3 linked regions of the Desulfatitalea tepidiphila genome follow. The protein of the gene in region 3 interacts with the protein of the main gene of each other region in a pairwise test. Links are inferred from orthologs where the notes say so. Each region holds a gene or a part of one and is shown on either strand. Other genes may lie near its edges.

Evidence for each region. The genes of interacting proteins can lie anywhere in the genome.
Region 1: the proteins of DFT_RS14780 (region 3) and ftsA interact in binary tests that used the Escherichia coli proteins (3 or more experiments, as listed by UniProt). The link is inferred for Desulfatitalea tepidiphila from one-to-one orthologs.
Region 2: the proteins of DFT_RS14780 (region 3) and ftsZ interact in binary tests that used the Escherichia coli proteins (3 or more experiments, as listed by UniProt). The link is inferred for Desulfatitalea tepidiphila from one-to-one orthologs.

Annotation. Positions count from the first base shown.
Region 1 is NZ_BCAG01000001.1:847,246-850,051, reverse strand. It holds ftsA (cell division protein FtsA), read right to left. Parts: upstream 2,116-2,806; coding sequence 886-2,115; downstream 1-885. Other genes in the region: DFT_RS03680 (cell division protein FtsQ/DivIB), read right to left, coding at 2,124-2,806; ftsZ (cell division protein FtsZ), read right to left, coding at 1-804. UniProt on the Escherichia coli protein: Essential cell division protein that assists in the assembly of the Z ring. May serve as the principal membrane anchor for the Z ring.
Region 2 is NZ_BCAG01000001.1:848,466-851,350, forward strand. It holds ftsZ (cell division protein FtsZ), read left to right. Parts: upstream 1-782; coding sequence 783-1,988; downstream 1,989-2,885. Other genes in the region: ftsA (cell division protein FtsA), read left to right, coding at 1-701; DFT_RS03695 (radical SAM protein), read left to right, coding at 2,120-2,885. UniProt on the Escherichia coli protein: Essential cell division protein that forms a contractile ring structure (Z ring) at the future cell division site. The regulation of the ring assembly controls the timing and the location of cell division.
Region 3 is NZ_BCAG01000003.1:2,285,740-2,291,516, forward strand. Bases 2,802-5,593 are described here. They hold DFT_RS14780 (rod shape-determining protein), read right to left. Parts: upstream 4,824-5,593; coding sequence 3,780-4,823; downstream 2,802-3,779. Other genes in these bases: DFT_RS14770 (hypothetical protein), read right to left, coding at 2,802-2,951; mreC (rod shape-determining protein MreC), read right to left, coding at 2,948-3,760; DFT_RS14785 (serine hydrolase domain-containing protein), read right to left, coding at 5,127-5,593. In the rest of the region: rod shape-determining protein RodA, read right to left, coding at 1-410; mrdA (penicillin-binding protein 2), read right to left, coding at 410-2,236; more of DFT_RS14770, read right to left, coding at 2,439-2,801; more of DFT_RS14785, read right to left, coding at 5,594-5,777. UniProt on the Escherichia coli protein: Forms membrane-associated dynamic filaments that are essential for cell shape determination. Acts by regulating cell wall synthesis and cell elongation, and thus cell shape.

The DNA.
Region 1 (2,806 bases), on a different replicon or contig from region 3:
GCTGCTGCTGGTGATGTTCATGAGCACACCCTTTGCGCCGGAAATATTGATGTCCTCGAGCAACGGATGGGAAATGGCGCGTTCCGCGGCTTCCACGGCCCGGTTCTCTCCACTGGCCACACCGATACCCATGATGGCCATGCCGGCCTTGGACATGGTGGTCTTGACATCGGCGAAATCGAGGTTGACCAACCCCGGCCGGATGATCAGATCGGTAATGCCTTTCACCGAATGGAGCAGTATTTCATCGGCCTTGCGGAACATGTCGATCATGCGGGCATTTTTGGAAGCCAGACCGCGCAGCCGGTCATTGGGAATGGTGATGACCGTGTCGGCCACCCGCTTGAGCTCTTCCAGGCCTTCGTCCGCGGCGCGCGCGCGTTTTTTACCCTCAAAAGAAAAAGGACGCGTGACCACGGCCACGGTGAGGATCCCCAGCTCCTTGCACAACCCTGCGATGACCGGAGCGGCGCCCGTTCCGGTGCCGCCTCCGAAACCGGCGGTAATAAACACCATGTGGCTGTCAGTCAGCGACGCCTTCACCGCCTCGCCGCTTTCCAGGGCGGCATCCCTGCCGATCTGCGGATTGGCCCCTGCGCCCAGTCCTTCGGTCAGCTTCTCTCCCAGCTGGATTTTGATTTCCGCCTTGGAAACCTCCAGGGCCTGGACATCGGTGTTGGCGGCAATGAATTTTACGCCATGCAGATTGCTGGTGATCATGTTGTTGATGGCATTGCCGCCCGCCCCGCCAACGCCGATCACCTTGATTTTTGCCGAATTTTCCTGCTCGATGTAACTAAACATAGTCTCCCCCTTTTTGTATGTTAAAGGTTTCCCCCTATATCCTTCTCTTTTAAGCAGACAGGTGAATACCCGAACGATTCTTCATATTACTTCCTTGAACCATTTCTTCATCCGCTGCACGATGCTGTTGAAAATATTCTTATCGCGAATGCGGAACTTCTTGACCGGCTGTTTGCGTGCCCCATACATCACAAGCCCCACGCCCGTGGCATACATGGGATTGTTCACCACATCGGTCAGACCCGTGATCCCTTGGGGCTTTCCGAGTCGGGCCGGAAGCCCCAATACGGATTCGGCGATGTCCGTTACCCCATCGAGCAGTGCCGTTCCGCCGGTGACCACCACGCCCGACGTCACGTAGTGCTCCATCTCCGCACGATAGATTTCCCGTTTGAGCAAGGTAAAGATCTCTTCCATGCGAGGTTCCAAAATCTCTCCGAGGATCTGGCGCGGCAACTTGCGGGCTTTTCGCCCACCCATACCCGGCACTTCGATAGTATCTTCCGTGTTGATGTTCTCCGACAGGCAACTGCCGTACTTCTTCTTTATCTTCTCCGCCTCGGCCAATGGCGCCCGCAGGCCGATGGCGATATCGTTGGTCAGGTTGTCTCCGCCCAGGGCCAGCACAAAGGTGTGCTTGATGTTCTGACCGGAGAAAATCGCCAAATCCGAGGTGCCGCCGCCCAGATCGATCAGGGCTGTCCCCAGTTGCTTTTCTTCCCCCGTCAATACGGCCTCTCCCGAAGCCAGCGATTCCAGGACGATGTCGCACACATCCAGCCCCGCCCGGTTGGCGCACTTGACGATGTTGTGGGCCGAGGTCACCGCGCCGGTCACGATATGGATTTTGGCTTCGAGGCGCACACCGGCCATGCCCACTGGATTCTGGATGCCGGTCTGGTCGTCCACGATATACTCCTGAGGCAGGACGTGGATCACTTCCCGATCCATGGGAATGGCCACGGCGCGCGCGGCGTCGATCACCCGGTCCACATCCAGGGGCGTAATCTCGGGCCCCTTGATGGCCACGATGCCGCGGCTGTTGAAACCGGTGATGTGGCCTCCGGCGATGCCGGCATAGACCGAGGAGATTTCGCAGCCGGCCATGAGTTCGGCCTCCTCGACGGCCTTTTTGATCGACTCCACCGTCGATTCGATGTTGACCACAACGCCCTTGCGCAGCCCTACCGAAGGATGGGTGCCGATTCCGATGACATTGACTTCCGGTCCCCGGACTTCACCGACGACGCAGCAAATTTTGGTCGTCCCGATATCCAGTCCCACGACGATGTTCTCGTTGCCCTGCGCCATAACTCTCCTTAAGCTCCCTGCGCGTCGGATGCGTTGAGCCGCACCACGACCCGATCCGGGTTGTTCAGGTCCACCATTTGAAAGCTGCGCCACTTGCCGTTCCCTTGCAGAACCGGCCGTAACCGCTTGAATCGCTCCAGTTTGGTGTCCAGGTCGCCAAAACCCAACTGGATCATCCGCTCTTGGTCCTTGAGCACGATCGTGATGCCCATCTCCTTATCCAACCGCAATTCCTGAATTTCGGTGTAAGGGATAACGCTCACCGGTTTGCGGCACGATTGCAGCACATCGACCACCGCCGCCATCGGAGGGTTGAGTGCGTCTTCGCCGAGGCTGATGTCCCCGTATTCGATGCCCTGTATCAGGGGCAGCCCCGAGGCTTCAGCGTCCTGAACCTCCTTGAAAATCTTTCCATCCGTATTGATCAAGAACCGGCGGCCAAGATCGATCTGCGCCAACGCCTCGTGTTCGACAAGCCGGATGGTGATCGTTTCCGGAATTTCTCTTGCCACCCGGGCATCGGCGACCCATGGATGGGCGATCAACCGCTTGCGGACCAGGCTCAGGTTGAGGGCCAGCAGATTGTTTCCGATATCGATACCGGCCTGGGCGAGGACCTGTTCTTCGGAAAGCCTCTGGTTGCCGCCGATGCGGATCTTCTCGGTCCGGAAGTAATCGGAGCAAGTGACAG
Region 2 (2,885 bases), on a different replicon or contig from region 3:
GGCTGGATGTGTGCGACATCGTCCTGGAATCGCTGGCTTCGGGAGAGGCCGTATTGACGGGGGAAGAAAAGCAACTGGGGACAGCCCTGATCGATCTGGGCGGCGGCACCTCGGATTTGGCGATTTTCTCCGGTCAGAACATCAAGCACACCTTTGTGCTGGCCCTGGGCGGAGACAACCTGACCAACGATATCGCCATCGGCCTGCGGGCGCCATTGGCCGAGGCGGAGAAGATAAAGAAGAAGTACGGCAGTTGCCTGTCGGAGAACATCAACACGGAAGATACTATCGAAGTGCCGGGTATGGGTGGGCGAAAAGCCCGCAAGTTGCCGCGCCAGATCCTCGGAGAGATTTTGGAACCTCGCATGGAAGAGATCTTTACCTTGCTCAAACGGGAAATCTATCGTGCGGAGATGGAGCACTACGTGACGTCGGGCGTGGTGGTCACCGGCGGAACGGCACTGCTCGATGGGGTAACGGACATCGCCGAATCCGTATTGGGGCTTCCGGCCCGACTCGGAAAGCCCCAAGGGATCACGGGTCTGACCGATGTGGTGAACAATCCCATGTATGCCACGGGCGTGGGGCTTGTGATGTATGGGGCACGCAAACAGCCGGTCAAGAAGTTCCGCATTCGCGATAAGAATATTTTCAACAGCATCGTGCAGCGGATGAAGAAATGGTTCAAGGAAGTAATATGAAGAATCGTTCGGGTATTCACCTGTCTGCTTAAAAGAGAAGGATATAGGGGGAAACCTTTAACATACAAAAAGGGGGAGACTATGTTTAGTTACATCGAGCAGGAAAATTCGGCAAAAATCAAGGTGATCGGCGTTGGCGGGGCGGGCGGCAATGCCATCAACAACATGATCACCAGCAATCTGCATGGCGTAAAATTCATTGCCGCCAACACCGATGTCCAGGCCCTGGAGGTTTCCAAGGCGGAAATCAAAATCCAGCTGGGAGAGAAGCTGACCGAAGGACTGGGCGCAGGGGCCAATCCGCAGATCGGCAGGGATGCCGCCCTGGAAAGCGGCGAGGCGGTGAAGGCGTCGCTGACTGACAGCCACATGGTGTTTATTACCGCCGGTTTCGGAGGCGGCACCGGAACGGGCGCCGCTCCGGTCATCGCAGGGTTGTGCAAGGAGCTGGGGATCCTCACCGTGGCCGTGGTCACGCGTCCTTTTTCTTTTGAGGGTAAAAAACGCGCGCGCGCCGCGGACGAAGGCCTGGAAGAGCTCAAGCGGGTGGCCGACACGGTCATCACCATTCCCAATGACCGGCTGCGCGGTCTGGCTTCCAAAAATGCCCGCATGATCGACATGTTCCGCAAGGCCGATGAAATACTGCTCCATTCGGTGAAAGGCATTACCGATCTGATCATCCGGCCGGGGTTGGTCAACCTCGATTTCGCCGATGTCAAGACCACCATGTCCAAGGCCGGCATGGCCATCATGGGTATCGGTGTGGCCAGTGGAGAGAACCGGGCCGTGGAAGCCGCGGAACGCGCCATTTCCCATCCGTTGCTCGAGGACATCAATATTTCCGGCGCAAAGGGTGTGCTCATGAACATCACCAGCAGCAGCGATATCACCATGGAAGAGATGACCGAGGCATCCGACCGTATATACAACGAAGTCGGCGATGATGCCGATATTATCTGGGGCGCGGTCATCGATGACGATATGGGCGATGAGATGCGGGTCACGGTCATTGCCACCGGCATCGGTGTCGAGAAGGATAAAAAGGAGCCGGCCCCGGCCCAGGCCCCGGTCTCCGATCCGACCTATGGCGGGAAGGTGCGCGATATCACGCCGGCGGATCTGGCAGCCGGCGATGATCTGGACGAGCCCACCTTCCGGCGGGTCCGCCGGCAGCAGCTGGCGGCCAACGAATCCTCCGGGTCGCTCTATAAAGGCTACAAGGGCATGGTCATCGACAGCAATGACCTGGATGTGCCGACATTCCTGAGACGCAAGGCGGATTAGGGATTTGGTGTCAAGCGGTCCTGCTGGGAAAGACAGGCAAGGTTGAATGCGTTTTTGTGGATCAATGGGTGCCATCCAAACGGTCAGGGCGATCCGGTTTCAGGATCAATTTTTTTTAAACGGAGTGTTTGATGGCACCCGGAACAGACAAACAGCGTAAAGAAAGGCTCGATGCAGAGGTCGGTACAACCCATAAATCGTGGCATGATCGCGTGCGTGTGGCGCTCATCTATCCCAATCACTATGCCGTGGGCATGGCCAGTCTGGGATTCCAAACGGTTTACCGGTTACTCAATGCAATGGATCATGTGGTTTGCGAGCGTGCGTTTCTCCCTGAAACGAATCACGCCGACCGGCCGTTGGTTTCCCTCGAATCGGGGCGCAGGTTGCGTGAGTTCGATGGTTTGGCTTTTTCGCTCTCATTCGAAAATGATTTTGCCAATGTACTGACCATCCTGCAAAAAGCGGAGCTCCCCCTGTCATCCGCCCATCGTGGCGCCTCCCTCCCCCTAATTTTGGCAGGGGGAGTCTCCGCTTCTCTCAATCCAGAACCCCTCGCGCCGTTCATAGACTGCTTTCTGATCGGCGAAGCCGAAGCCCTGCTATCAGATTTTTTCGAGTGTTTTCATCCGGGAATGGATCGTCGCGAGTTTTTGTTGAAGGCTGCCCGGGATCTGCCCGGCGTTTACGTGCCTTCCTTCTACGAGGACAGCCACCATCCGGATGGGACCCTGGCCGGTTTTACGCCACTGGCCGAGGTCCCTGAAAGAATAACGCGGGTCTATGCCGCCGATATCGGCCAGTTCGATACGACCAGCACGGTGGTGACGCCGCACACGACATTTGAAGACGCTTTCCTCATCGAAGTGAGCCGGGGATGCCCTCATGGCTGCCGTT
Region 3 (5,777 bases):
TGCAAACCGTCTGGCCGCACCACACGGGCATAATACTTGGCCAGCATGATGATAACAGCCAGTTTCACGATCTCGGACGGCTGGATGGACATGGGGCCCATAGCGAGCCAGCGCTTGGAGCCTCCCACATATTTACCGATCAGCAAAACCGCGATTAAAAGTCCGATGCACAGTAAATAGAAAAGATGGCCCCACCGTTCATAGCTTTTATAATTGATAATGAAGGCCGTAATCATGACCATCATGCCCAGTCCATACCATATCAACTGACGCCCAAACAAAGCCGATTGCCCGCCCCCACCGCCGGCATTGACCGCACTGTAAAGGGCGACCAGGCCGGCGGTCACTATCGCAGCGGTAAGCGCCAGCATCCACCAATCGAAATACTCCACCAGGCGTCGATCTATCATCATGGTTGATTATCTCCCAAGTAGGCCTGAATCAATGCACTGGCGACAGGCGCCGCCGCCGAAGAGCCATGTTCGCCGTGTTCGATGATCACTGATATGGCGATCTTCGGATTCTCAGAAGGGGCATATGCGACAAACCAGGCGTGATCCTTTGGGAGTGCATCGATTTCCCCGGATGATCCGTCGCTTGCCTTGGGCATGGAGACCACCTGTGCCGTCCCGGTCTTTCCCGAGAAATGCAACCCTTGAATCCGCGATTGCCAAGCGGTCCCCTTGGGATCATTGACCACCTGCCATAACGCCTGGCGCACGAGTGCAAGGTTTTCCGCATGCAATTTGATTTTTCCATCCTCCCTGGGACTGTTCTGAAAGGTCACCACCCCGTCCGCAGTTTGGATCTTTTCAATCACATACGGCGAATACCGGGTGCCCCCGTTTCCCACGGCGGCCGCTAAGGAGGCCATCTGCAAGGGGGTTACCAAATTGAATCCCTGTCCGATGGCGATGGAAAGGTTTTCACCTCCCTGCCAGGGAACACCAAACCGTTTTTTCTTCCAATCACTGGTGGGTATCAACCCTTTGCCTTCCCGGTCCAGGGAAATCCCGGTAGCTGCACCCAGCCCAAAGGCGCGGGCGTACTTGGCCATACGGTCGACCCCCAACGCCTCACCGACCTGGTAAAAATAGACGTCGCACGATTCGGCCAGAGCTTTGACCAAATCGACCTCACCATGCCCGGATTTTTTCCAGCATCGATACGCGCGGTTGCCATACTTGTAAAAACCGGGACAATAAAAGGTCGTCTTGGCATCGATCACCTTTTCTTCCAAACCGGCAAGGGCGGTCACGATTTTATAGGTCGATGCCGGTGGATATTCGGCTTGGGTGGCTTTGTTCTCGAGCGGCCTGAAGGGATTGGAAACCAATTCATTCCACTGGTCGCGGGTCATGCCGGTTACAAATAGATTGGGATCGAAGGCTGGACTGCTGGCCATGGCCAGAATCCGTCCCGTATCGGGTTCAACGGCAACAGCAGCACCGACGCGGTCTTGCAACAATGCTTCGGCCCTCTTTTGCAGCTCTTCGTCAATGGTCAGGAAAATATTCTGACCCGGTTGAGCCGGTACGGTTTTAAGCACACGCACCACTTGACCGGTGGCGTTGACCTCCACTTGGCGGCCGCCTCGCTTACCTCTCAAATGGGCCTCGTATGCTTTCTCAATTCCAAATTTTCCTATAAAATCTCCTCCCTTGCAATCGTCGAACGGTGACCCCTGCAATTCTTCCTGGCTGATTTCACCCATGTAACCGAGCAGATGGGCCGCATGCGTGTCATAGATATAATGCCGCCGAGGCGACACACGCACCTGGACTCCGGGCAACTCGAATTTATGGACCTCGATGGCGGCCATGGTATCGCGACCGATATCTTCTCGCAGCAGAACAGGTGTGTAACCACCTCGCTTGCGGTTTTCCTGGATAGTGGCCATCAGGGTTTCCGGAGATTCATTCAACAACTGCCCCAAGCGGGCCACCGTCTCATCGATGGGCTTGGCATCCTTGAGGATGATATAGACATTGAAAGCGGGCCGATTGTCCACGACCGTTGTTCCGTTTCGATCGCAAATCATGCCGCGCGGCGCATCGATATCTTGAAGACGGATGCTGTTGATTTCCGATAATCGCCGTAGTTCTCTGCCCTCAAACAATTGGAGGTAAAGAAGCCGAATGGATAATACGGTAAATGCCAACACCACGGCCACGAGGACACCGACCAGGCGCTGGTTGAACCAATCAGTGTCGACGCTTTCAAGATAGTTACGCATTATTAGGGTAAATCTTTATGGTATCGTTCCGCTGTTCGAGCGGCTTTTAGTTCTACTTAGTGCCCATCCACAATGTCCAATTGTCCCGATATCTGCGTTGCGCGAAAAATTTAATCCTCGGAATATCAGCCATATGCCTGCGGTTAAATTTTTCGTGCGCCTTGATCTCGGTCCAATTTGCCTATTTGTGGACAGACACTACTTAAAGATCGACGAATATTTTTGCGTTCCACGAATCCAACTGCTTCTGGGCCCATCCGATAATCACCAAGATGGCCGGTCCTGTGACCAGTGCCCAAAGGATCTGCAACACCACGGTTTCTAATGCATCTACGGGAATACTGGCACTGGGGGCCAGAAATGCCATATAGATCAGCAAAATTGCGTTCTCGAAGGCCACGCCGATGGCCACTGCGAGAGAAAGGAGAAAAACGCTGCCGGTATAAAAAAACCGAGCGGCCCAGCGCATTCCGATATAGATCCACAAATAGATGATTAAGTACAATCCCATGGGACCGCCACAGAGGCTATCTATGATAAAACCGAAGAAAAGAACGATGGGCACGCCCTCGAGTTTAGTCCTGAAAAAACTCAGGTAAATGAGAATGGGAATGAGTAAATCGTAAAACTTTTCAAACAAGGGCATTCCGGGTATCAGGGTCGTTTTAACGAGCACCAGACACAAAGAAACCATGATGTAAAACAAAACGGTCATAGCGGATCGACCAATGTTTTGGTGGGAACAATCAAAACCTCTTCGAGGCGCTCGAAGTCCACAAACGGCGTCACGGTCACATCCTGAAAAATACCCGCCTCTTCCTTCAGGACCTCGGCAACCCGTCCGATAGGCGTTCCTTTGGGGAAGACGCCATCCATGCCGGAAGAAATGATGCTATCTCCAACCTCAACGTCGTATTTTCGCAAGACATAGTTAAATACGCAATACCCGGAGGTACCTCCCTTGATAATGCCTCTGGCCCTGCTCTTTTGCACCACCGCGTCAACGGCACTATTCGGATCGGTGATCAGCATCACTTTGGCGTAATGAGCAGTCGAATCCACGATCAGGCCTACCACCCCCTGGGGGTTGATCACAGGGAAACCAATCTCCACGCCGTCCTCACGCCCTTTGTCCACCAGGATGGTTTGAAACCATGGAGAGGGATCCTTGCCGACCACCTGAGCGGCGACCGTCGGTAGTTGCAGCTCCTCGTCCAGGTTGAGCAGTTGCCTCAGTCGATCGTTGGCCTGCATCAACTCTTCGTTGCGATGGGCAAGGGCAAATGCCGTTTGCGCCTCTTTGTGCAATCGTTCGTTTTCCTCAGCAACGGAGACAAGAAAGAAGTAGTGCTCCCATATGTCACGCAAGAATCTCGACGAATGGCTGATGATCTTTTGAAAAGGGGCGACCAGGGCGATGGCGAACCGCCCGGTGCCGTGTTCGGGGTAAGGCTGTCGACTGCTCAGCGACAACATCGTAAAGCTGAGTGTGACCAATACGATGAAACCGATTATGATCGCCATTTGCTTGGAAAACATTGAGTCAGTAAATCACCACTTGCTTAAGAATTTCAATGCAATCCAAAGCCTTGCCGGAGCCTAAGGCAACGGTGGCCAAAGGGTCGTCAGCGGTCGTAATCGGCAATCCGCTCTCTTCGCGCAACAACTTGTCGAGGTTTTTAAGCAATGCACCGCCACCGGTCAGCACGATGCCGCGGTCAACGATGTCTGCGGCCAATTCAGGCGGTGTCTGTTCAAGCGCAATCTTGACGGTTTCCACAATGGCATCGATCTGTTCGGAGATGGCCATTCTGACCTCCTCAGAGTCGATCGCCAATATTTTGGGAATACCGGAAACCAAGTCACGGCCTTTGACCTCGATGGTTTCGACTTTGTCCGGGTCTGGATAGGCGTTGCCGATGGAGGTCTTGATGATTTCCGCGGTTCGCTCGCCGATCAGCAGGTTATATTTCCGTTTAATGTATTGAATGATGGCTTCGTCCATCTTGTCGCCGGCAACGCGCAGTGACCGGCTGTACACGATCCCGGCCAGGGAGATCACAGCCACCTCCGTGGTTCCGCCACCAATATCCACGACCATGTTGCAGGTAGGCTCGGTAATCGGAAGATTCGCACCGATGGCAGCCGCCATCGGCTCTTCGATCAAAAATACTTCCCTTGCACCGGCCGATTCGGCAGATTCACGGACAGCCCTCTTTTCCACCTGGGTAATGCCAGAGGGAACAGCGATAATCACCCTCGGGCGTACCAGCGATCTACGGTTGTGCACTTTTTGAATGAAGTGCCGCAACATGGCTTCGGTCACCTCGAAATCTGCGATAACGCCATCGCGCATCGGACGGATGGCGACGATGTTGCCTGGGGTGCGCCCCAGCATGTTTTTGGCTTCCAAGCCCACCGCCAGCACCCGGTTTCTCGAACGACTGTCCGTGCGAACCGCAACGACCGATGGTTCGCTCAGAACAATACCTTTTCCCTTCACATAGACCAACGTGTTGGCAGTGCCCAAATCAATAGCCAAATCACTGGAAAAAAAACCTAATATAGAATCCAAGAAAAAGTTCATGCTCCGAATATCCTATTTTAATTAAATTAGAGTCCTGGGTGTCATGTCTACGGCTTCTCCGAACAGGGTGAATTCAACAAGAGATATAACAATCGAAAAATATTACCGTTGCTAACAGAAACGGCAACCCATTTCAAGAATAAATTATGGAAATTGCGTAAGAAATTCACTGCACAACAATTCCCTGCCGTACGAAGTCATTCACTCTGCCAAATCGTCTGCCCGCTGTTGTGACCCGGCCAAAAAATGCTGCCGCTGGCCTTTGAAGGTTGCCCATCCACAGCTGTCATTTTGCCACAGGCACTACACACCACCAATATGCTCCATCACCGCATCGTGCAGCAAGGGCCGAAAAGCCTTGATACGCTCATTATGGCGGCTCGGATGCACCCGGTTGGTCAATAAGACGACAATGATGCCTCTGCGCCGATCCATCCAAAAAGAGGTGCCGGTGAATCCTAAATGTCCCACGCTTTCCGGACTGAAGCAACGACCTGCGCTCGACCCCACCTCCGCCGGCGTGTCGAATCCAAGGCCCCAATCCGTCCCATTTTGCCTATGGAAGAACTTTTTTAGCAGAGATGGCTCAAACGGGCCATTATCGATCACTCCGGTTTCGATGAACAATAGTTTCTGCAGAAGGTTCCAGACCGCATCGGCGCTGCCAAAAAGACCGGCATGTCCACACACACCACCGATGGCATACGCGTTGTCGTCATGAACACGGCCAACAAGCAATCTCCCCCGCCAGGGGCACAACTCAGTGGCAGCGTAATCCGCTTCTACGAGCGGCTGGTTCGCGGGGTTAAAAAAAAGCCCCTGAACCGATAAGGACTTCCAGATCGACGCTTCCAGATAGCGATCCAAAGTCGTTTGCACCACTCTTTCTATCAGGCCTTGCAATACCAGGAACCCGATGTCACTGTAGCATGCCCGCTGTCCTGGTGGCGACAA